Regions from separate parts of the Listeria grayi genome, predicted to be linked through region 1. Evidence: a T-box and tRNA genes for the amino acid it is inferred to sense, from the RefSeq annotation. Region 1 holds a T-box; the other holds one or more tRNA genes.
The links. The T-box of region 1 lies ahead of serS (serine--tRNA ligase). A T-box ahead of a tRNA ligase gene usually reads a tRNA of that ligase, here a tRNA-Ser.
Positions count from the first base shown of each region.

Region 2: it encodes a tRNA-Ser, which carries the amino acid that the T-box ahead of serS (serine--tRNA ligase) is inferred to sense. The anticodon was not compared.

Region 1 covers NZ_LR134483.1:2,703,648-2,708,038, reverse strand. Annotated here, with positions in the region: gene pabB (aminodeoxychorismate synthase component I) at 1-672, opposite strand, end outside; gene EL241_RS13370 (anthranilate synthase component II) at 653-1,243, opposite strand; T-box leader at 1,359-1,582, shown strand; gene serS (serine--tRNA ligase) at 1,644-2,933, shown strand; gene fsa (fructose-6-phosphate aldolase) at 3,081-3,728, shown strand; gene EL241_RS13355 (hypothetical protein) at 3,743-4,087, shown strand; gene EL241_RS13350 (carotenoid biosynthesis protein) at 4,262-4,391, shown strand, end outside.
Region 2 covers NZ_LR134483.1:1,960,732-1,965,122, forward strand. Annotated here, with positions in the region: gene EL241_RS09515 (dual specificity protein phosphatase family protein) at 1-240, opposite strand, end outside; gene EL241_RS09520 (DUF3116 family protein) at 339-629, opposite strand; gene EL241_RS09525 (hypothetical protein) at 761-1,159, opposite strand; gene floA (flotillin-like protein FloA) at 1,193-2,134, opposite strand; gene EL241_RS09535 (NfeD family protein) at 2,148-2,432, opposite strand; tRNA gene EL241_RS09540 (tRNA-Ser) at 2,630-2,717, opposite strand; tRNA gene EL241_RS09545 (tRNA-Asn) at 2,743-2,815, opposite strand; gene EL241_RS09550 (SprT family protein) at 2,886-3,347, opposite strand; gene EL241_RS09555 (Tex family protein) at 3,347-4,391, opposite strand, start outside.

The DNA.
Region 1 (4,391 bases):
CATGGTATTCTCCGCCCGATTTTTCGCATCATTTCCCAGCCAATCTCGTAGTTCTCTATCTTCCTGAGCAGAAGCACCGCGATGGATCGTGCCTTTCATCGGCCGAGTAGTGATTCGATCCTTTTCCCATTTGAAAAATAATTCTGGAGAAGCAGAAAGAATTTGAAAAGAATCGGTGCAAAGTGAAGCACTATAGGTTGCCTTCCCATTTTGTAAAAGCTTTTCGTAAAACGAAGTGTAGTCAGCAGCGCTTTCTGCGGGGCTATTTAAGCGAACCGTATAATTGGTCTGATAGGTATTGCCACGTGCGATTTCTTCTTTGATGCTTTGCAACGCATTTTGATACGCAGTGAGATCCGTATCACTCTGCCAATGAAATGGTATATCGGACGACGTTTTGCTATTCTTCATGGATGGTGTTATAGGTTTTTCATAAATTCCGAACCAAATAAGTGGTAGTGAGCCGGAAGGGCTTTTAACCGCAAGATGAGAATCAAAAGCAGGTGCAGCTTCATAACTTACAAATCCAGCGGCATAGTAGCCGGCAGCGATTTTGGCTTCCACTGCTTGCATGACAGAAGTGACTTTTTCGAGATCACTTGTTTCGTAAACGGTTAAGGGGGTCTCAAAAGCCAACTGCTTATCTTCAAAATCAAATTGTAGACGATTCACGATTTGGCACATCCTTTACAAGTGTTAAAAAATTTTGCAATAATGCGTGTCCATATTCACTCAAAATAGCTTCTGGATGAAATTGGACGCCAAAGATTGGAAGTTCCCTATGCGAGATCCCCATGATGATACCGTCGGCAGTTTCAGCTGTCACTTTCAACGAACTGCCTAATGTTTCACGTGAAACAGCCAAAGAATGGTAGCGGGTAACCGTATAAGGGGAAGGAATCTTATGGAATATATTTTCTCCAGTGTGGGTAATAGGATAGGATTTTCCATGAACAGGATAAGGGCTTTTTTTCACAGTAGCACCAAAAAAATGCGCTATGATCTGATGACCTAAACAGATTCCTAGAATAGGTATTTTCTGATGGTAGGTTTTTAATAGCCTCAATGTCGCTTCAGCTTCAGCAGGATGACCTGGTCCTGGTGATAGTATCAAAGCGGAAGGCGTGTCTTCCAATCCAGCCAGCTCATCCACGCGAATGACTTTCACAGGCGCATCCAACTCAAGAAAATATTGATAAAGATTATAAGTAAATGAATCATGATGATCGATTAAGAGCAACAAGTGGACCGCCTCCTTAATAAGTATACTTCCTTCTTTTATAGCAAATTAAGAGCGTTTATACAATAATAACTTGTCAAACAATAGCAAATACGATAAAATAAACGTAATAAAATAACGAAAAGCGTAGATAAGAAATAGTACCTTTTATGGCTATCCGTAGAGAGTCGGTGGTTGGTGAAAACCGATGTTAGTATAATAGGGAATCCATCTTGGAGCAAACTAGTCGAAATTTAGCAGTAAACTAGTTCGGTCGAGGTCCGTTAAATCTTATAATGAAGCTGGAGATGTGTTTTAAGCATCTCAATTAGGGTGGCAACGCGGTCTACTTCCGTCCCTTCTCCAATTATAATTTTTGGAGAAGGTGCGGGAGTTTTTTATTTTTGAGGAGGAGGAGAGCTGAATGTTAGATATTAAAGTATTACGAAATAATTTTGACGAAGTGAAAGAAAAGCTAGCTCATCGTGGAGAAAATCTAGCGGATTTTGAGAAGTTTGGTGAGTTAGACAAGCGTCGCCGGACACTCTTAGTAGAAACGGAATCGCTGAAGGGGCAAAGAAATGAAGTGTCCCAAGAAATTGCAGCTTTAAAACGTGAAAAGCAAGATGCAGATGCCAAAATCGAAGAAATGCGTATTGTTGGGGATCGTATCAAAACTTTGGACTTAGAATTGAAAAACATCGATGAAAAATTGCAACGTATTCTATTGTCGATTCCAAATATCCCGCATGAGTCGACACCGATTGGGGAAACGGAAGATGACAATGTAGAGATTCGCAAGTGGGGAGAAGTAAGAGATTTTACATTTGAGCCAAAAGCACATTGGGATCTGGGGACTGATCTAGATATTTTAGATTTCGAACGTGCTGCTAAAGTAACGGGAAGCCGTTTTGTTTTTTACAAAAAGTTAGGTGCTCGGTTAGAACGTGCTTTGCTTAACTTCATGATGGATCTGCATGCGGACGAGCATGGCTATGATGAAATCTTGCCACCCTACATGGTAAATCGGGTCAGCATGACAGGTACGGGTCAATTACCGAAGTTTGAAGAAGATGCCTTTTTGGTGGAAAAAGAAGATTACTTCTTGATCCCAACAGCAGAAGTTCCGGTGACGAATCTACACCGCGATGAAATTTTCCAAGCGAAAGACTTGCCTAGGAAATATACGGCATTTAGTGCTTGTTTCCGCTCGGAAGCAGGTTCGGCGGGGAGAGATACTAGAGGCTTGATTCGTCAGCACCAATTCAACAAAGTAGAATTAGTTCAATTTGTGAAACCGGAAGACTCGTATGAGGCCTTAGAAAAATTAACAGACAATGCAGAAGAAGTGTTAAGACGCTTGGAATTACCATATCGTGTACTTAGCATGTGTACAGCTGATTTAGGGTTTACGGCAGCGAAGAAATATGATATTGAAGTTTGGATCCCTAGTTATGACAGCTATCGAGAAATCTCTTCTTGCAGTAATTTTGAAGCATTTCAAGCACGTCGGGCAGGTATTCGCTTCCGTAGAGAAGCAAAAGGGAAACCTGAATATGTGCATACAGTGAATGGCTCTGGATTAGCAATTGGAAGAACCGTTGCTGCGATTTTAGAAAATTATCAAGAAGAAGATGGTTCGATCAGAATCCCAACAGCTTTGCAAAGCTATATGGGTGGTATTACCAAAATCGAAGCTCCATTAGAAAAATAAGGACTTGGCGGGATTTCCTGCCGAGTTTTTTTATTTCCTGGGAAATAAAGATTGTTCGGAATTTCATAAGCGTTTGACATGCTAATTTGCAAGGGTTGCGTTATAATAGCACTGTAATGAAAGCGTAGATCAAAAGGAGGACATATCATGAAGTTTTTTATTGATACTGCAAATGTAGAAGAAATCAAGAAAGCAAATCGAATGGGATTTATCGCGGGTGTAACTACTAATCCGTCTTTAGTTGCTAAAGAAGGTCGTGATTTTAACGAGGTAATCCAAGAAATCACTTCGATCGTAGATGGTCCTGTAAGTGGAGAAGTTGTTAGTTTAGAAGCGGACAAAATGGTAGAAGAAGGCCGCGAAATTGCAAAGATCCATCCGAATATCGTTGTAAAGATTCCAATGACTGGTGAAGGAATGGCAGCTGTTAAAATTTTAACTGCTGAAGGAATCAAAACAAACGTAACACTAGTATTCTCTGCTGCGCAAGCGTTGTTAGCAGCTCGTGCTGGTGCGTCTTATGTTTCTCCTTTCTTAGGAAGATTAGATGACATTGGTCAAGATGGTCTAGAATTGATTCGTGATATCGCAGAAATTTTCGCTGTACACGATATCAAAACAGAAATCATCTCTGCAAGTGTTCGTCATCCGATCCATGTAATTGAATGTGCGAAAGCAGGCGCAGACATTGCGACTGTTCCTTATAAAGTGTTTGAACAAATGCTGAAACACCCACTAACAGATTCAGGAATCGATAAATTCTTGGCTGACTGGGATGCTGCAACAGGTAAGTAAAGCAGGAGGCATTTATGAATAAATATTGGACTGTAAAAACGAAACATACGAGTAATTTCCCAGATCCTTTATTTGTGAATAAAAACGAGGCTATCCGGATAGGGCGAGAAGATTCGGAGTATCCGGGCTGGTTTTTTTGCAAAGTAAAAGCTAGCGATAAAGAAGGATGGGTTCCTGACCAGTTGATCGAACGCGATGGCGACGGTCACACGGGTACGGTGAATGCCGATTACTCGGCACGCGAGCTGAATGTGGAGGCCGGCGATAAGGTCGAAAGCAATCGAGAGCTTAACGGCTGGGCATGGTGCGTCACAGAAGAGGGAACTGCTGGCTGGTTACCTTTGGATAAACTGGAATAGTAAACGTGTAATCTCTAAAAACCAGATGATATTTTCTGGTTTTTAGAGATTTTTTTATAGAAAAAAATATAAATGACCGAAAAACTGCGTAATTTATGGCTAAAAAGGGAAGAACATAAGGTTAGAAGCCCCCAAAGGAGGAGAAAAAAGATCGACTTACATAAAAGATATTATTTGACTTGGCTATTTGTTATTTGGTGGCTGATCGGCTATATTTTACAGGTTTTTTGGACGGTACCCGAAAGTTTAGGATTTTCCAAACCCTTTTTTCTGCTACTTTATGCGCTTTGCATGTTGGAGATCA
Region 2 (4,391 bases), 740 kb from region 1:
CAACCCCCAGTAATCATCGCCTTCATTGATGTCATTAAAATGAATAGGAAGTACATCGATGTAACGACTTTTATCACGCAATGGTTTGAAGTCTTTATCTACATCCGCGATGCGTATCATGATCGCATTTGACGTGAACGGTTTAAAATTAACAGCAACTACTTCGGGCAAGGCAACAATTGGTAGTTGGTAGGGGTCAAATTCAATTTGCCGCTTATCTTTATTGATAAAACTAGCCACAACTATTCTCCTTTTCCGTTTGCCTTGAACAACATTATACTACTATTTTAACATTCTTTGTCCTCATTACCAAAAGCCAGGTTTGTAAATTTATGATCTCAATTTGGTAAATCTTCACTGCTGCGGATATTTTCGTTAAGGATATCTGCTAGTAGGATCTTCCCTTGAGGGGATATCCGGTATTTTTTGCTGAGGGTAGCCGATGAATCCTGCCGCAAAATATAACCGTTGAACTCCAGCCAATAAACGGCGTAGAGCAAATCATTTTTAGTATAATCATCCAGACTGCTTTGATTGGTATTCTCAAAAGTGAGCGCTCCAACTGTTATATTGGTTTGGTTGATAGCAGTGAAAATTTGTATCAGCAGCGGTATGCTGGGCTTTTTCATCTTGGGTCTCCCCTCCCTCCTAGTTTAAATGTTAAAAATAACAGTAAAAACACCTACTTGGTTGTTTCCTTTTTTTGAGCAAAAAGAAACATACCATTTTTTCAGTGTTTTTACTGTTATGATTGTTGAACTTATTTACGCAGAGATACCGGCTTATCTAAAACTTCTTTTAAGATCATTGCTCGTTTCAGCTTTTTAGAAGAACCAAACTCTTGACGAAGAACATTTTTGCTTTTGCTTGCAGCAGTTCGACCTGGCCTTGTCATCACGTCTGATTCTTGACGTATGTCTTTTAACAACTTTTCTTGTTTACGTGTCATTGTTTGTATAGTTGGTCGTTTCGTTGCTTGTTTTCGTGCAGCAGCCTGGTTGGCTTTACTGCGAGCAGTATTGTTCTTTTTCGCCTGCTGATGTGCGGCAGGTTTCTTATCTTTCGTTTTGTTCGCAGCGGATACAACGTAGCTGATGACCGCGATAATGATAATAACAATCTGCCAGCCGTTTCCTGCTAGATCTAATAATTCAGACAATCCAGATCGCCTTCTTTCTGATTAACCAGGATTTTACTCATCATCTGCAATGGATTCGCGCATGCTTGTGTCAGCTTGGACGTTCTCCATTTTGTAGTAATCCATTACGCCTAATTTACCATTGCGAAGTGCTTCAGCAAGTGCTTGTGGAACTTCTGCTTCCGCTGCAACAACTGCCGCACGGTTTTCTTGTTCCAACGCGATCGCTTCTGCTTTACGTTTTGAAGCCGCTGCTTGAGCAACTTCCATATCGGCGTTGGCTTTTTCGATATCCAGTTTCGCCTTGATGTTATCACCGATACGCATTTCTGCGATGTCGATCGAAAGGATCGTATAAGCGGTACCGTCTCCAAGACCTTGCTCTTGGACATTTTTAGAGATGCTGTTCGGATTTTCTAATACATCGGTATGTTCGGCGGTTTCACCGACAGTAGAAACAACGGCTTCCCCGACACGCGCGATGACTGTATCTTCTCCAGCACCACCGACGATACGTTCAATATTGGATTGAACAGTGATTTGTGTGATTACTTTTACTTCTACCCCATTTTGAGCAACACCTGTAAATTCTGGTGTGCGAATGACTTTTGGTGTAACGGAAGTTTGGACAGCTTCCAAAACGTCACGACCAGCTAGATCGATCGCTGCTGCGCGGCTGAAATCCAATTCGATATTGGCACGGTGAGCAGCAATCAACGCGTCCACCGTATTATCTACATCCCCACCAGCTAAATAGTGGCTTTCTAATTGGTTTACTTCTAAGTCTAATCCGGCTTTTACTGCCTTGATAAGTGGTTTTACGACACGAGAAGGGACAACTCGTCTAAGACGCATCCCGATCAATGTTCCAAGTCCCACCCGTACACGAGCAGATAGTGCGCTGATCCATAATCCTACTGGGACCAGACTGAAGAAAATAAGTAAAACGATGATAACGAGTATTACAGTAATAATGAGCGGTGCTGTTAAAATCATATTTGTTCCTCCTTTAATTTAATTTTGTAACTAATACATAGCCGAAATCGATAGCAATTGCTTTGATAGCAGAGCCTCTATCTAAATAGCCGCTTTTGAGACGTGCTTCGTACTCTTCTCCTTCAATTTCCACTCTGCCGATCGGCTTCAGTGTAGTAATTGCTATTCCTTCTTTACCGACTACTTTATCTCGTAACGCTTTCATTCTTTCAATGTCGGTATCTTCCAAAACGCCGCGATGCACGAGCCCCCATGTTTCGCCATAAACGACTTCATCTTCTGAGAAATCTTTTGCCATCCCTATCACCTACCTATTCGGGCTTATACTACAACCTTAACACGAAAATTCAGTTTATTACAAGTATTTTACGTAATGTTATCGATTTTAAATGAATTTAGTGAATTCCTGAGCTTTTTTAACAAAATTGGTGAAAAAAGGGCTTTTTCTGTATAAAAAAAGATTATCTATTCGTAAATAGATAATCTTTTTTAGGACGGAGAAGGAGGGATTTGAACCCTCGCGCCGATTTCTCGACCTACACCCTTAGCAGGGGCGCCTCTTCAGCCACTTGAGTACTTCCCCAAAACGACATTTTTCCCAAAAAGGACTCCACAGGTAGGACTCGAACCTACGACCGATCGGTTAACAGCCGATTGCTCTACCAACTGAGCTACTGTGGAATAATCGCTATCAGCGCTTTTGCTCTGACTTTTTTTATTATAAAGATTTCAAGAATAAAAAGCAAGTGTTTCAAGAAGGCTTAATAGTGGTTTCTTGTAAATATTTCCATTTCCCTCCGCAATTACCACAGCGATATTTTTTCACATCAAATCGTCTTTGACGAAAAATCTTCTGCTTACAAGTCAGGCATTGATAAAGATGTCCCGCTTTCTCTTCCGGCAAGGCATGGCAGAAACGTGGTGCGTCTACTTCTTTCAAAAGTTGCCGAAAATCGGTATCGCGGTGTTGATAGCCTTTACCTTCTAAATGAAGATGATAGTGGCAAAGTTCATGGCGCATGATTGCTGTAAAATAGTCTAGACCATAGGCATTTAGATATTTGGGATTCATTTCGATCGCGTGAGAAGCGAGCAGATATCTGCCGCCGGTCGTTCGCAGTCTGGCATTGAAGCGGGCTTGATGCGTAAAGGGACGCTTGAAAAACTGCAGCGACACGGCTTCCATGTGTCGCTGCAGTTCCGTATTCGTCATCACTTCGCTTTGCCTTCTGGTGCTAAGCGAGTCAATGCGATCCGGTTTTTATTCAAGTCGACTTCTTCGACCCAAACAGTAACGATATCGCCTACTGAAACGACATCCATTGGGTTCTTGATAAATTGTTTGCTTAATTTGGAAATGTGGACTAAACCGTCTTGTTTTACGCCAATATCGACGAAAGCCCCAAAATCCACAACGTTTCTGACAGTTCCCTGCAATTCCATTCCTGGTTTTAGATCTTCCATTTTCACGATGTCTTTTTTGAGCAACGGCATCGCCAATTCCTCACGCAGATCGCGCCCGGGAGCAATCAAGCTGGCGATGATGTCTTGAATCGTCTCTTTGCCGACTTGGAGTTTATCAGTAACGGCTGCAGCATCGATCGCTTGTAAAGCGGTTTTTGCTTTTTCTGTGCCGATCTCCTCTAAGCCAAGACCTGCTTCTTGAAGTAATGCTTTTGCAGCATCATAACTTTCCGGGTGGATCGCTGTTTTATCAAGCGGATTTTTACCCTCTAAAATACGGAGGAAACCGACACTTTGTTCATAAGATTTCGCTCCTAGTCGTGGTACTTTTTTCAATTCGGCACGGGAATGGAAGCCACCGTTTTCTTCGCGGTATTTACGAATATTCCCAGCAACTGTTTTATTAAGTCCAGCAACGTACTGTAATAAAGAAGCAGATGCGGTATTTACATTTACGCCAACTTGGTTTACTGCTGTTTCCACAACGAACGTAAGGGTATCGTTCAGCTCTTTCTGTGAGACGTCGTGCTGATATTGCCCAACACCGACAGATTTAGGATCGATCTTGACTAATTCTGCTAGCGGATCTTGGAGTCTGCGTCCGATCGAAACCGCACTCCGTTCTTCGACTTGATAATCAGGGAACTCTTCTCTGGCAATCTCACTTGCCGAATAAACACTTGCCCCTGCTTCATTGACGATGCAGTAAAAGGCTTTGCTGCTACTTTCTTTTAATACTTCCACGATAAATTGTTCCGTTTCACGGGAAGCCGTTCCATTTCCGATCGCAATG